DNA from 4 places in the Nonomuraea sp. NPDC049504 genome. Region 4 is predicted to be linked to each of the others. Evidence: riboswitches for the same ligand, from Rfam matches in the RefSeq annotation. Region 4 holds a riboswitch; each other region holds the start of a gene.
What was found. Region 4 has a riboswitch for thiamine pyrophosphate ahead of AB0K28_RS12450 (cytosine permease). Riboswitches for the same ligand answer to the same signal wherever they lie in the genome.
Positions count from the first base shown of each region.

Region 1: linked by a shared signal. The riboswitch ahead of thiC (phosphomethylpyrimidine synthase ThiC) and the one ahead of AB0K28_RS12450 (cytosine permease) in region 4 are both predicted to bind thiamine pyrophosphate.
Region 2: linked by a shared signal. The riboswitch ahead of thiD (bifunctional hydroxymethylpyrimidine kinase/phosphomethylpyrimidine kinase) and the one ahead of AB0K28_RS12450 (cytosine permease) in region 4 are both predicted to bind thiamine pyrophosphate.
Region 3: linked by a shared signal. The riboswitch ahead of AB0K28_RS49305 (FAD-dependent oxidoreductase) and the one ahead of AB0K28_RS12450 (cytosine permease) in region 4 are both predicted to bind thiamine pyrophosphate.

Region 1 covers NZ_JBFAPT010000002.1:634,530-638,175, reverse strand. Annotated here, with positions in the region: gene thiC (phosphomethylpyrimidine synthase ThiC) at 20-1,564, opposite strand; TPP riboswitch at 1,557-1,669, opposite strand; gene AB0K28_RS06125 (hypothetical protein) at 1,760-2,110, shown strand; gene AB0K28_RS06120 (universal stress protein) at 2,120-2,959, shown strand; gene AB0K28_RS06115 (cellulose binding domain-containing protein) at 3,068-3,646, shown strand, end outside.
Region 2 covers NZ_JBFAPT010000021.1:31,618-35,263, forward strand. Annotated here, with positions in the region: gene AB0K28_RS33725 (carbon starvation CstA family protein) at 1-39, shown strand, start outside; gene AB0K28_RS33730 (TenA family protein) at 43-717, opposite strand; gene thiD (bifunctional hydroxymethylpyrimidine kinase/phosphomethylpyrimidine kinase) at 748-1,557, opposite strand; TPP riboswitch at 1,545-1,640, opposite strand; gene AB0K28_RS33740 (ATP-dependent DNA ligase) at 1,698-2,642, shown strand; gene AB0K28_RS33745 (M28 family peptidase) at 2,862-3,646, opposite strand, start outside.
Region 3 covers NZ_JBFAPT010000052.1:5,945-9,590, reverse strand. Annotated here, with positions in the region: gene AB0K28_RS49315 (thiazole synthase) at 1-24, opposite strand, end outside; gene thiS (sulfur carrier protein ThiS) at 65-265, opposite strand; gene AB0K28_RS49305 (FAD-dependent oxidoreductase) at 262-1,440, opposite strand; TPP riboswitch at 1,431-1,547, opposite strand; gene AB0K28_RS49300 (FAD-dependent oxidoreductase) at 1,601-2,770, shown strand; gene AB0K28_RS49295 (Rv2175c family DNA-binding protein) at 2,801-3,175, shown strand; gene thiE (thiamine phosphate synthase) at 3,153-3,646, shown strand, end outside.
Region 4 covers NZ_JBFAPT010000005.1:219,027-222,672, forward strand. Annotated here, with positions in the region: gene AB0K28_RS12445 (methylated-DNA--[protein]-cysteine S-methyltransferase) at 1-101, shown strand, start outside; gene AB0K28_RS12450 (cytosine permease) at 70-1,407, opposite strand; TPP riboswitch at 1,397-1,512, opposite strand; gene AB0K28_RS12455 (rhodanese-like domain-containing protein) at 1,566-1,889, opposite strand; gene AB0K28_RS12460 (DNA-formamidopyrimidine glycosylase family protein) at 1,935-2,813, opposite strand; gene AB0K28_RS12465 (GPP34 family phosphoprotein) at 2,883-3,503, shown strand; gene AB0K28_RS12470 (LCP family protein) at 3,510-3,646, opposite strand, start outside.

The DNA.
Region 1 (3,646 bases), on a different contig from region 4:
GCCTGGGCACTTGGTGGCGTCACTCCACGTAGATCGTGCCGCCGAGGCGACGGAACTCGGCGGCCTTCTCCTCGAAACCGGCCCGCCTGATGTCGTGGCTGATCCGCATCGAGCAGAACTTGGGGCCGCACATCGAGCAGAAGTGCGCGGTCTTGGCGGGCGCGGCGGGCAGCGTCTCGTCGTGGAAGGCGCGGGCCGTGTCGGGGTCGAGCGAGAGGTCGAACTGGTCCTCCCAGCGGAACTCGAAGCGCGCGTCGGACAGCGCGTCGTCCCACTCCTGCGCCTTCGGGTGCCCCTTGGCCAGGTCAGCGGCGTGCGCGGCGATCTTGTACGTGATCACGCCGGTCTTCACGTCGTCCTTGTCCGGCAGGCCGAGGTGCTCCTTGGGGGTGACGTAGCAGAGCATGGCGGTGCCGAACCAGCCGATCATGGCGGCCCCGATGCCCGAGGTGATGTGGTCGTAGCCGGGCGCGACGTCGGTGACGAGCGGGCCGAGGGTGTAGAAGGGGGCGTCGTCGCACAGCTCGCGCTGCAGGTCGACGTTCTCCTTGATCTTGTGCATGGGCACGTGTCCAGGGCCCTCGATCATGACCTGCACGTCGTGCTCGCGCGCGATCACGGTCAGCTCGCCCAGCGTGCGCAGCTCGGCGAACTGGGCCTCGTCGTTGGCGTCGGCGATCGAACCGGGCCGCAGGCCGTCGCCGAGCGAGAACGACACGTCGTAGCGGGCCAGGATCTCGCACATCTCGGCGAAGTTCTCGTACAGGAAGCTCTCGCGGTGGTGCGCGAGGCACCAGGCGGCCATGATCGAGCCGCCGCGCGAGACGATGCCGGTCTTGCGGCGCACGGTGAGCGGCACGTGCGCGAGCCGCACGCCCGCGTGCACGGTCACGTAGTCCACGCCCTGCTCGCACTGCTCGATCAGGGTGTCGCGGAAGACCTCCCACGACAGCTCCTCCGGCCGGCCCTTGACCTTCTCCAGCGCCTGGTAGATCGGCACGGTGCCGACCGGGACCGGGGAGTTGCGCAGGATCCACTCGCGGGTCTCGTGGATGTCGTCGCCGGTGGACAGGTCCATGATCGTGTCGGCGCCCCAGCGGGTGGCCCAGGTCATCTTCTCGACCTCCTCCTCGATGGAGGAGGTGACCGCGGAGTTGCCGATGTTGGCGTTGATCTTCACGAGGAAGTTGCGGCCGATGATCATGGGCTCGGTCTCGGGGTGGTTGACGTTCGCGGGGATGATGGCCCGGCCGGCCGCGACCTCGTCCCGTACGAACTCCGGCGTGACGCCCTCGCGGACCGCGACGAACTCCATCTCCTTGGTCACCAGCCCGCGCCGCGCGCAGCCGACCTGGGTGACCGGGTGCCCGGCGGCCCGCCGCTCCTCGATCCACTCGGCCCGGCGGCGCGGCAGGCCCCGCCGCAGGTCGGGCTCGTAGGAGGGGTCGGTGTACGGGCCCGAGGTGTCGTACAGCGTCACCGCCGTGCCGTTCGACAGGTTCACCTGCCGCATCGGCACCCGCAGCTCGCCGCTGTAGATCTTGGAAAAGCGCGCGTCAGTCATCGCGCAAACTCCCTTCGCCGGCATTACCCGGAGCAGGTTCTGGCGGTCGGCGGCTGGCAGCCGTCCTCTCAGCCCGGTCTCCACCGGGCTCCCGCGTTGGACGGCGGTGATCGTACCCACGCGGGGCTGGATCCCAAACCAGGGCGAAAAGGTTTGGCGGGGCTTCTCAGCGGTACGGACCCCATCAGGGGAAACATGATGAGAATCGCCGCTGTCGCAGGACTACTCGTCGTGATGGCCGCATCCGGCGCCACCGCCGCCGCCGGGGACGGCATGCAACAGCACGAGGTCAGTCAGGAGCAGTTCGACACCCTGCTGGCCCAGTGCCGCTACTCCGATACCGGTAAGGCCAAGTGCCGCAAGAACGTCAGAGAGCTCTATCGCGTCGGCCGTACCGATCCGTCGCTCGACTGCCGTACCTACTCCGGCGTGACCGTCTGCGGCACGCTCAAGCTCAGCAAGGCGGAGCGCGCGTGCGTCCGCGACTCCGAGGCCGTGGGACTGTCGTTCCGCCGCGCCGAGGTGGAGTGCTACACCGCGTCCTGAGGAGCCGAGTTGATCATCGTAGGTGTGGACGGCTCCCGTGCCGGCCTGGAGGCGGCCGGCTGGGCCGCCACCGAGGCCGTGCTGCGCCAGGTTCCGCTGACCGTCGCGCACGTCGTGCCCAAGTGGGTGTGCGAGGAGGACCAGCCCGTCCGTTACGCCGAGGTGGCGCGGTGGATGCGCGAGGAAGCGCGCACCGTGCTCACCTCCGCCAAGGACCGCGCGCTGCGCGAGCGGCCCCAGGTGCGTGTGGAGACCGTCCTGCTCCCCGGCGATCCCCGCGCGGCCCTGCTCAAGGCCGCCGCCGACGCCGAGCTGCTGGTCGTCGGCAGCAGCGGCATCGGCGGCGTGCGCGGGCTGCTGGTCGGCTCGGTCGCGTACGGGGTCGTCGCGCACGCCGAGACGAACGTCGTCCTCGTCCGCGACCGCCCCGCCACGCCCGGCGAGGTGGTGGCGGGCACCGACCTGTCCGAGTGCGCCGAGCAGGCCCTGGAGTTCGCCTTCGCCGAGGCCGAGCTGCGCGGGGCGCGGCTGCGGGTGGTCCAGGCGTGGGCCTGGCCCCAGCCGGGCGGCTTCGGGCCGGCCGACCCCGAGAGCGAGCAGGGCCACCTGCGGGCGCTGCACGAGGCGCTGTCGCCGTACCGCGCCCGGCATCCCCGCGTCGAGGCCGTCGCCGAGATCGTGCACGGGCATCCCGTGGACGTGCTGAAGGAGGCGGCGGCCGGGGCCGAGCTGCTGGTGGTGGGCTCGCGCGGGCGCGGACAGCTCGCCGGCATGCTCATCGGATCCATCAGCCAGGCCATGCTGCACCATGCGCCCTGCCCGCTGGCGGTGGTACGCGCCGCCGCCTGAAAGTTACATGCGTCCCCGCAGCTCATGCCCGCGGTCCTGACCTTCAGCTTCCCCGTTCCGCCTGCCGCTCCTTACGATCTGCGCAGGCTGACGACGGGAGATCGGACGATGCGCGCAATCGGCGCCGTGCTGGCGGGGATGGTGACCGTGATCGCGGCCGTGCTGTTCGCGACGACGCCGGCCGAGGCGGCGGCCGTACGCATCATGCCGCTCGGCGACTCGATCACCGGCTCCCCCGGCTGCTGGCGGGCGATGCTGTGGAACCGGCTGCAGAGCACCGGCCACACGAACATCGACTTCGTCGGCACGCTGCCGCCGCAGGGCTGCGGGGTGGCGCACGACGGCGACAACGAAGGCCACGGCGGCTATCTCGCCACCAACATCGCGAACCAGAACATGCTGCCCGGCTGGCTCGCGGCCACCCGGCCCGACGTCGTGCTCATGCACCTGGGCACCAACGACGTGTGGAGCAACATCGCGCCCGCGACGATCCTCGGCGCGTTCACCACGCTGGTGAACCAGATGCGGGCGAGCAACCCGAACATGCGGATCCTGGTCGCTGAGATCATCCCGATGAACCCGGCCACCTGCCCTGACTGCGGCCGGCGCACCGTGGCCCTCAACGACGCCATCCCCGCCTGGGCCGCCGCGACCTCCACCGGCCAGTCGCCGATCACCGTGGTCGAC
Region 2 (3,646 bases), on a different contig from region 4:
ACCCGCGAGGAGAAGGAGCTGATGGCGAAGTCGCCGTGACGGTCAGGGGGCGAGCCAGGCGGCCGTGGGCCAGCCCTCGCGCCGCCACGCGCTGTCCCAGAACATCCACTCGTACGCCGCCGCCCGCCCGTACGCCTGCGCCATCGCCTCACGGGTGTCAGGGAGGGAGGCGGCGGCGAGCCGGTCGGTGATGGCCTTGGCCCGCTCGACGGAGGCGGCGAACCCGGGGTCGGAGTAGGTGGAGATCCACTTCGCGTACGGGTGCGCGGGGTCGTCGCCGGCCTTGGCGAGCAGCGCGGTGCCGACGTCCTGGTAGATCCAGAAGCACGGCAGCACCGCCGCCGCGATCACCGGGTAGGGCGCCGACAGGGCCGTGGCCTGCAGGAACGACGAGTACGCCAGGCACGTCGGCGAGGTCACGATGCCCTTGACGGCCGCGCCCAGCTCCTCGATGTAGCCGGAGTGCAGCTCGCGCTCGGCGACCAGCGCGGTGTGCGCGCTCATGGCCCAGAACGCCGCCTCGTCGGAGTCGTCGGCGCGGACCGAGGCGGCCGCCAGCGCCTTCGAGAACGCCTCGAGGTAGCGGGCGTCCTGCACCATGTAGAAGGCGAACGTCTCACGGTCGAGCGAGCCGTCGCCGAGTGCCGTCACGAAGGGGTGCTCGTGGATGGCGCGCATCAGCTCGGACGTGCGCTGCCAGATGTCATCGCAGAACATCGCGTCTCTTTCGCGAAGAAGGGGGCGGGGTTACCAGGCGTTGTGGAAGTGGTGGACGGGGCCGTGGCCGTGGCCGACCCCCAGCGAGTCGGCGGCGCGCAACGCCTGCGTCAGGTAGTCCTTCGCGGCGCGCACCGCACTCGGCCAGTCGTCGTGGCGGGGCCGCAGCGCCGCGATCGCCGAGGACAGCGTGCAGCCCGTGCCATGGGTGTTGCGTGTCGGCACCCGCGGCGCGGCCAGCTCGATCGTGCCCTCGGGGGTGGCCAGCACATCGACGCAGGTGTCGCCGTCGAGGTGGCCGCCCTTGAGCAGCACCTGCCGGGCGCCGAGCGCGCGCAGCCTGGCCGCCTGCGCGTGCATCTCGGGCAGCCCGCTCGCCTGCGGCTCGCCGAGCAGGTCGGCCGCCTCGGGCAGATTGGGGGTGATGAGGTCGGCGCGCGGCAGCAGCGTGCGGCGCAGCTCGCTCACCGCGTCGGCGGGCAGCAGCCGGTCGCCGCTCTTGGCGACCATGACGGGGTCGAGCACGACATGAGGCGGCCGGTACGTGTCGAGCGCCGCCGCCACCGCCTTGATCAGGTCGGCGTCGCCCAGCATGCCGATCTTCACGGCGTCGGCGGGCACGTCGGTGAGCAGGGTGTCGAGCTGCTGGGCCACGAACGCGGCCGGCACCTCGTGGATGCCGGTCACGCCCGTCGTGGTCTGCGCCACGAGCGCGGTGACGACCGTCATGCCGTACGCGCCGAGCGCGGAGAAGGTCTTGAGGTCGCCCTGGATGCCGGCCCCGCCACTCGGGTCGGTGCCCGCGATGGTCAGGACCTTGGGTACGGCGTTCGCTGCCATGACGTCCCTTCGCTAGTGCGAACTAGATCAGGTTCGACGGGTGTGATCTCAGCCCGGCTTTCCGGGCACCCCGCGTCAACGGCTCACTCTAACAGGCCGGGTTGTTGACCACACGTTCGAGTGTGGGCATCGTAGGGCGGGTGGCCGCTGACGAGACGCGCGACGGGGTCTCCCTGACCAACCTCGACCAGCCCCTCTTCGACGGCGCCGACGCCACGAAACGGGACCTGGTCGACTACCTCGACGCGGTCGCGGGCCGGATGGTGCCCGTGCTGCGCGACCGGCCGCTCTCGGTCATCCGGGTACGCCCAGGGCAGGAGCCGTTCATGCAGAAGAACCTGCCCAAATACGCTCCCGACTGGGTGCGGTCGGTGACCGTGTGGGCGGACTCCTCGCGGCGGCAGGTCACGTACGCGCTGTGCGACGACCGCAGGACGCTGCTCTGGTTCGCCAACCAGCGGGCCGTCGAATACCACCCGGCGCTCTACGCCGGTGAGCACCCCACGCACATGGTGCTCGACCTCGACCCGCCCGAGCATGACTCCTTCGCGCCGGCCGTCCGGGGCGCGCACCTCGTCAGGCAGGCGCTCGCCGACTGCGGGCTGGCCGGGGCCGTCAAGACCAGCGGGGCCAAGGGGGTGCACGTGTTCGTGCCCGTCGTGCCGGGCACCGCGATGGACGACCTGGCCGCCGCCACCCGGGCGCTGGCCGCCCGCGCCGAGCGGCTGGACCCTTCGCTGGCCACCACCGCGTTCATCAGGGAGGACCGCGAGGGCAAGGTGTTCCTCGACTCCACGCGGGCGGGCGGCGCGACGGTGGCGGCCGCCTACAGCCCGCGGATCCGGCCCGGCGTGCCCGTCTCGTTCCCCGTGGCGTGGGACGAGCTCGACGGCGTCCGGCCTGGCGAGTTCACCATCCGCACCGCTGTCGAGCGGCTGGGTGAGGGCGACCCGTGGGCCGAGCACATGCCGGCGCCGCAGGCGCTGCCCGCCGACCTCGTCGAGGAGGGGCACACGATCCCGGTGGCGCGCGTGCAGGCGATGCACGAGGGCAAGCGCCGCGCCCGCGCCCGCCGCGCCGATTAGCCGCCCGCCGCGCCGGGCCGCCCGCCCGCGGCTGGCGGCGCGGCCGGCATCCCGGCCGGCATCCCGGCCGGCGGCAGTCTTCACCGGCGCGGAGGGCGCTCGACGGCTCGCTTGGCCTTCGACGTGCGCGGCATCCCGCCACGCACCGCCACGCACTGCCCCGTAGCCCGCCCCGTAGCCCGCTTCGCCGGGGCGAGAGCAGTCTCGCCCCGGTCGCGGTCAGCGGGTGATGGTGACGTCGTCCACGCCGGCCTCCACGAGGGAGGCGCCTGAGGCGTCGGCGGCGTCGATGAGGATGCGGACGGTCTGGCCCGCGTAGGCGTTCAGGCTCGCCGTCGCGGTGGTCCAGGCGCCGTTGCGGTTGGTGGCGGCGCCGGGCTGGTCGAGCACGGTCGTCGTGGTGCTGCCGACGACGCGGACGCGCAGGTAGTCGGCGCTGGAGGAGTTCGAGCCGTGCGCCAGGTAGTACGACAAGGACAGGTTCAGGGGGCCTGCCGAGGGGAGCGTGATCGGCGGTGACTGGATCGAGGTGACGCCGCCGTCGATGTTGTGGTCGCCCGCCGACGAGCCCGCCAGGCGGCCGGTCACGAGGTCGTTCGTGCCGCTGACCGTGGTGCCGAGCTGCTTGGCGCCGCTTGAGGTGGTGGTCTGCGGGTCGCCGCGCTCCCAGAGCCCGGTGGCGGCGGTGTCGGTGCCGTTCGGGTTCGCCGTCCAGCCCGTGGCCGTCTCGAACGTGTCCTGCCAGACCACGACCGGCGGTACGGCGGTGGCGACGGTCCACACGGCGTAGGCGATGGCGTCGGCGTTCCTGTTCAGCGCGGTGTCGTTGATGTTGGCCGTGGTGTCGCAGGAGCGGTGGTAGCAGACGTCGAACGCCTGCCCCGCGGTGCCGCCCCACAGCGCGGCCTGGGCGCTGGTCTTGATGCCTTCGGCCCCGGTGAACGTGCCACCGGCCGGGATGCCCGCCGCGATGAACGGCCCGTAGTCGGAGCGGCCGTCGAAGT
Region 3 (3,646 bases), on a different contig from region 4:
CGAAGGGGCGCCGCCGGTGCCCATGATGAGCCGGGAGGAGAACTTCTCGCCGGCGATGATCAGCTCATCCACCTTGCACCGCCGTCAGCACCTCCACGCGGTCACGGTCGCTGAGCGCCGTCGTCTCCCAGGCGCCGCGGGTGACCACCTCGTCGTTCACGGCCACGGCCACTCCGGTGGTGGCCGTCGTCAGCGTACGCACGGCCTGCGCCACGGTGGTGCCGTCGGCCAGCTCGTGCGCGGACCCGTTGATGGTAATAATCATGAAATTTCCTGAAACCTCCCCGGCGAGCACAGGGCCGCCAGCTCGCTCTCCTCGCCCATCAGGATGGCCGCCGTCAGCGGGGCCATCAGCACCCCGCCCCGGTGGTGTCCCGTCGCGTACGTCAGCCCCGGCGTCCTGCCGGGACCGATCACCGGCAGGTTGTCGGGCGTGCCGGGACGCAGCCCCGCCACCACGTCGGCGACCTCCAGCTCGGTGACGCCGGGCACCAGCTCCCTGGCGTCGCGCAGCAGCTCGTACAGGCCGCCCGCGGTCACCCTCGTGTCGTAGCCCAGCTCCTCCTGGGTGGCGCCGACCACCAGCTCGCCGTCGCCCCGGGGGACGAGGTAGACCGGCGAGCCGTGGACGGTGCCGCGTACGCAGCGGGTGAGCAGCGGCTGCGGCGAGCGCAGGCGCATGATCTGGCCCTTGACCGGCCGCACCGGCACCTCCGCCAGCTCACCGCTCCACGCCCCGGCCGCCAGCACCACCCGCCCGGCCGCCAGCACCTCACCTCCGGCTCGTCCGCCCGTGGCGGCGAGGGGTGCGGAACCGCGGCCTTCACCGGGTACGGCGGGCGGCTCGGCGAGGCGGACACCGGTGACGGCGCCGTCCGTGCGGACCAGCTCGCTCACGCGGGCCCGCACGACGGGGACGCCGCGCCGCTCCAGGGCGGCCAGCAGCGCCGCCGTCACCCGGCGCGGGTTCACCCACGCGTCGCCCGGCGCCAGCAGCCCGCCGCGCACCGACGGGGCCAGCATCGGCTCAAGCCGCCGGCACTCGCGCCCGGTCAGCCGCTCGACCGGCAGGTCCAGCTTCTCCATGAACGCGGCCAGCTCATCGAGCGCCGCCATGTCATCGGCCCCGAACGCCACGTCCAGCGTCCCCTCGGCCCGCAGATCCAGCCCGCCCACCTCTTCGGGCCCAGCGGGTGGAAGGGCGGCGTCCTCGGCCAGGGCGCTGGCGAAGGCGGGCCAGCGGCGCAGGGCCGCGACGCCCAGCCGCAGCAGCGGCGCCTCGGTGTAGGTGACCTCGCTGACCGGCGCCAGCATCCCGGCGGCCGCGTGGGAGGCCCCGGAGGCGGGTGCCGGGTCGACGACGGTGACCGGCCGCCCCTCGCGCGCCAGCCGCCAGGCCACGGACAGCCCGACGACCCCGCCGCCCACGATCACATCCATGATCCGCTCCCTTCGCCGGCATGATCCGGATCAGGTGTCTTGCGGTCGAAGGCCCGCTGCAGCCTTCCTCTCAGCCCGGTCACGGCCGGACTCCCGCGCGTCTTTCCGTCCACAGCCTACGGCCTCGGTGCCGGGTCCACGCACCGCCCCCGTTATGGTCATGACCGTGGAGCATGTCGTGGTGGTGGGAGCGGGACTGTCGGGAGTGCGCACGGTGGAGGCCCTGCGCGGGCGCGGCTATGCCGGTCGCCTGACGCTGCTGGGCCAGGAGCGCCATCGCCCCTACGACCGCCCGCCGCTGTCGAAGGCGGTGCTCAAGGGCGACGCCGACACCAGCTTCATCGACACCGACCTCGAGCGGCTCCAGGTCGACTTCCGTCCAGGGGTCGCGGCGAAGTCGCTGCGCGCGGGCGTCGTGGAGACCACCGAGGGCGAGCTCGACTACGACGGCCTGGTCATCGCGACCGGCGCCGACCCGATCAGGCTGCCGGGCGACGGCCCTCAGCACGTCCTGCGCACCCTCGACGACGCCCACGAGCTGCGCGTGATGCTCGTCCCGGGCGCGCGGGTCACGGTCATCGGCGCGGGCTGGATCGGCGCCGAGGTGGCGACGGCGGCCCGCCGCGCGGGCTGCGCGGTGACGGTCATCGAGGCCGCCCAGGCCCCGCTCGCCAGCGCGATTGGCACGGAGCTCGGCGCCCGCACGATCCCCTGGTACGACGGCATCGACCTGCGCCTCGGCACCATGGTCGAGTCGGTCGACGAGGGCGGCGTCCGCCTGGTGGGCGGCGAGTTCGTCGAGTCCCACGTCGTCGTCACCGGCATCGGCGTGCGCCCGGCCGTCGAGTGGCTGGCCGACGCCGACATCGACCTGCACAACGGCGTCGTCACCGACGAGCACCTGCGCACCTCGCTGCCCGGCGTGGTCGCGGTGGGCGACTGCGCCGCCTGGTGGTCGCGCCGCTGGGGCGCCCGCCTCAGGGTCGAGCACTGGGACACCGCGATCAACGCCCCCGAGGTCGCCGCCGCGACGCTGATGGGGGAGGAGGCGGTCTACGACCCGGTGCCGTACTTCTGGTCGGAGCAGTTCGGCCACATGCTCCAATACGCCGGCCACCACGCGTCGGGCGAGCGGATCGTGCACCGGGGCGAGCCCGAGGGCAAGTGGTCGGCCGTCTGGCTCACGGCGGACGATAGGCTTGCCGCGGTGCTGGCCGTGGACCGGCCGCGCGATCTCGTGCAGGGCCGGCGCATCATCGAGGCGGGTCACCGGCTGGACACGGAACGCCTGGTAGATCCACAAGTGGCCCTACGAGATTGTGTTGTTTGAGCAAGGACGGCATGTGGTAGTTGTGGTTTCGTGACGCTTTCTGTTGCACAGATCGACCGGGAGACCGACCAGCTCGTCGACGAGTGGCTCACCCTCCCCGAAGTGGCCTCACGCCTCGATCTCTCGATCGGGCGGGCCAAGCAACTCCTGAAGGACCACAAGCTGCTCGGCGTGCGCCGTGGCAGCGGCGGGCCACAGGTGCCCGCGGTGTTCCTCGACGGAAAGGACGTGATGAAGGGCCTGCCAGGCACGCTCACCGTGCTCCAGGACGCCGGCTACGACGACGTCGAGGCGCTGCGCTGGCTCTTCACCCCCGACGAGTCACTGCCAGGCTCGCCCATCGAGGCGATCAGGGCGGGCCGTCACACAGAGGTCAAGCGGCGTGCCCAAGCCCTCGCTTTCTGAAGCCCGCCTCTATCTCTGCACAGACGGCCGCCGCGACCGCGGCGATCTGGCGGAGTTCCTCGACGCGGTGCTGGCCGGCGGTGTGGACATCATCCAGCTGCGGGAGAAGGGCCTGGAGGCACGCGAAGAACTCGCCCTCCTCGACGTCTTCCGCGACGCCTGTGACCGGCACGGAAAACTGCTCGCTGTCAACGACCGGGCGGACATCGCTTACGCCGCCCGGCCCGACGTGCTCCACCTGGGGCAGGACGACCTTCCCTTGACTGTCGCGCGAGAGATACTCGGCGACGACGTCGTCATCGGACGGTCCACCCACTCCGCAGCCGAGGCGTCCGCCGCGGCCGTGGAGGAGGGCGTCGACTACTTCTGCTGCGGCCCGATCTGGCCGACGCCGACCAAGCCGGGCCGCCCGGCGCCTGGGCCGCCGCTGCTGCGGCACGCGGCGGCGCTCGGCACCTCGCGGCCGTGGTT
Region 4 (3,646 bases):
ACCGGGTGCTGCGCGAGGACGGCGGGCTGGGCGACTACGCCGGCGGCGCCGCCGCCAAGCAGCACCTGCTCAACGTCGAGCAGCGCGCGACCGCTGGATGAGCCCGATGAGCAGCGTCACCAGCGCCGCCACCAAGGCGCCGCCGAGCGCGCCGTTCATCCACGACTGACGCACGAAGCCGAGCGCCTCGCGCACCCCCGTCCAGAGCGCGTCCCACTGCGGGAAGGTCGGCGTCGAGGTGGTCAGCCAGTACGCGGCGAAGCCCAGCGCCCAGGGCACCAGCATTGACCAGCGCGACGGTGCGTCCTCGGCGGTGTTCCAGCCCTCGCCGCGGCGCAGCACGAAGTAGTCGACCGCGAGCACCGCGAACATCGGCACGAACACGGCGCCGATCACGCCGAGGAACACGCCGTAGGAGTTGACGTCCGCGAAGAGCGCGATCACGACCGTCACCACGCCGATGGCGGTCGAGAGGATCCGGCGGTCCACCCGCGGCATGAGGTTCTGCAGCGACATGGTGGTGGAGTAGACGTTGGCGAAGGACTGGTCGGTCTCGCGCAGCACCAGGATGCCGAAGAACAGCGCGCCCAGCGGCACCGCCACGAACGGCGTGAAGACCGACGTCGCGTCGGCCAGCACGCCGTCGGCGCCCGCCAGGGCCACCGCGTAGACGCCGAGCCCCAGGCAGGCCACCTGGGCCAGCGTGTAGCCGCCGACCACGCCGGTGAACGCGGCGCGTCCCGACCGCGAGTGGCGGGCGAAGTCGGCCGCCATCGGCACCCACGACACCGACAGCGCGATCACGTAGTCGACGGCGGCGGGGAAGGCCGTCCAGCTCCCGCCCTCGGGTGAGGGGGCCTCGCGCAGGAAGAACACCGCGAACCAGACCATCGCCACGATGACGCCGACGGTGACGTAGCGGCGCAGCAGCCGGATCGAGCCGAGCGGCCAGACGGTCAGCGCCGCCGTCAGGACGCCCGCGACGAGCACCCACACCTGGTACGGCACCGACGGGAAGATCGCGCCGGCCCCCTTGGCGATCACCCACAGCTCGAAGGCCCCCCAGCCGATCATCTGGATGATGTTCAGCAAGGTCGGGACGTAGGAGATCCTGGCCCCGAACAGCCCGCGCAGCAGCACCATGGCCGGCTTGCCGGTGCGCGTGCCCGGGATGGCCGACAGGCCCACCATGGCGGTGCCGATCAGGCTGCCCACCACGGTGGCGACCAGCGCCGCCGCGAGAGTGAGCGGCGCATTGCCCAGCGGGTCGAGCAGCAGCAGCGCTCCGGAGAAGCCGAGGAGGCTGACCCCGAGGTTGGCCCAGAGCGCGCCCTGATCGAGCACGCCCAGGGTCTTGGGCGCCTCGCCTTCGAGGGTCAGCGGAACTTCTTCGACGCCGTGCGACATCGCACACTCCCTACGCCGGCATTACCCGGACAGGTTCAGGCGGTCGGCAGCGGATGCATTGCTGCCCTCTCAGCCCGGCGACCCCGAGCTCCCGCGACGATCTGTAGTTTGCGCCCTTATCTTGCCTTAGAGAGGGTCAAATCGCCATAGTGGGCGACTTACGCCACAAAAGGCTCCTGGCCCGTCTCGCTGACCATCGGCTTCTGCGCGGCCTCCCACGACTGCATGCCGCCGCCGACGTTGACCGCCTCGCGTCCGAGCTGGTTGAGCCACGCGGCGACCTGCAGCGACCGGCCGCCCACCCGGCAGACGACATAGACCGTGCGGTCGCCGGGGACCTCCTCCACCCGGCCCTGGATCTGCGTCATGGGGATGTGGACGGCCTGCGGCGCGTGGCCCGCCAGCCATTCGTCCTGCTCGCGGACGTCGAGCAGGTAAGCGTCTGCGGGCACGGCACTGGCCTCGATCTCAGGAACGGTCATGACTCCATCATGGCGTGCCCGAAGCCGTGCACCGGACGCCCGCACCTACTTGAGCAGCTTGGACAGGCGGCGGTCGGCCAGCGGCTTGCCGCCGGTCTGGCAGGTCGGGCAGTACTGCAGCGAGGAGTCGGCGAACGAGACCTCCCTGATCGTGTCGCCGCACACGTCGCACGGCTGCCCCGCACGGTTGTGCACCCGCAGCCCCGACTTCTTCTCCGCCTTGAGATCCTTGGCCGCGAGCCCGTGCGCGCGCTCGACCGCGTCGCGCAGCGTGGTCACGATGGCCTCGTGCAGGTCGGCGAGCTGCGCGTCGGTCAGCGTCGCGGCGATCTTGAAGGGCGACATCTTGGCGGCGTGCAGCACCTCGTCGGAGTAGGCGTTGCCGATGCCGGCGATCACCTTCTGGTCGCGCAGCAGGCCCTTGATCTGGGTGCGCTTGCCGCCCACGATGCGCTTGAGCGCCTCGACGGTGAACGACTCGGCCATCGGGTCGGGGCCGAGGGCGGCGATGCCGGGCACCTCGTCCGGATTTTTCGTGACATAGACGGCGAGGCGCTTCTGTGTCCCCGCCTCCGTCAGCTCGAACCCGGGCGCCAGCCCCTCGTCGTCGGGCGCCAGCCGCACGCGTACGGCCAGCGGCCCCTTCCCCGGCCGCACCGGCTTGGCCCCCGACAGGTCGTCGCGCCAGCGCAGCCACCCGGCGCGGGCCAGGTGGATGATCAGATGCAGCCCGTCGCAGTCGAGGTCGAGGAACTTGCCGTGCCTGCTCACACCGGTGACGGTCAGCCCGCCGAGCGAGGTGACGGGCGGGTCGAACGTCTTGAGCGCCTGGATGGCCACCACGTCGATCCCCGCGATCGCGCGGCCCACGGCCCGCTCACGCAGGAAGTGGGTGAGCGACTCGACTTCGGGAAGTTCGGGCATGCCCCCAGAGTACGGCCCGCACGGAACTGTCCCCAGAACGGGAGCCATCGGGTCGTTAAGGTCAAGTGCATGACCGTGACGATCGCAGAAGAGCTCCTCCTCCTGGCACTCAGCGAGGACAAAGGCAAGCTCCTCATCAACGCGGCCACGCTCGACCTGGCGCTCTCCGGCGGCATCCTGGCCGAGCTGGCGTTGGCCGGCCGCGTCACCAAGGACGGCAAGAAGCTGGCCGTCGCCACGCCCGACCCCGTCGGCGACCGGGAGCTGGACGCCGCGCTGGAACGCATCGCGAACGACAAGGCGCGCACCCCGGAGTGGTGGGTGCGCAAGCTGCAGACGGACGACCTGCGCGACCGCCTGCTCACCCGCCTGGCCAACACCGGCGTGCTGGCCAGAGAGCGCACCAAGGCGCTCGGCATCTTCACGGTCACCCGCTGGCCCGAGCTGGACTCCGCCGTCGAGGCCGACATCAGGGAGCGGATGACGGCCGTGCTCGCGGGCGCCACCCCCGACCCCCGCACGACCGCCCTGATCGCGCTGGCCAAGGCGGCCGGGCTCGACCGCAAGGCGTTCCCCGACGCCGGCAAGGCCCGCGTCAAGGAGCTCGCCAAGGGCGACTGGGTGGCGGACGCGGTGGCCCGCGCCATCGCCGACATGAACGCCGCCGTCGTGGTCACCACCGTGACGTGAGGCCCGTCAGCCGGCGTCCACGACGTCCTTGGGCACCGGCTTGTCCTCCTTCAGCGCGTTGAACAGCGCGAGCGCCTTCGTCCTGTCCCACTTCACCGCGTCACCGCTGGCCACGCGCTCGGTGCCGCCGAACGGCACCACCG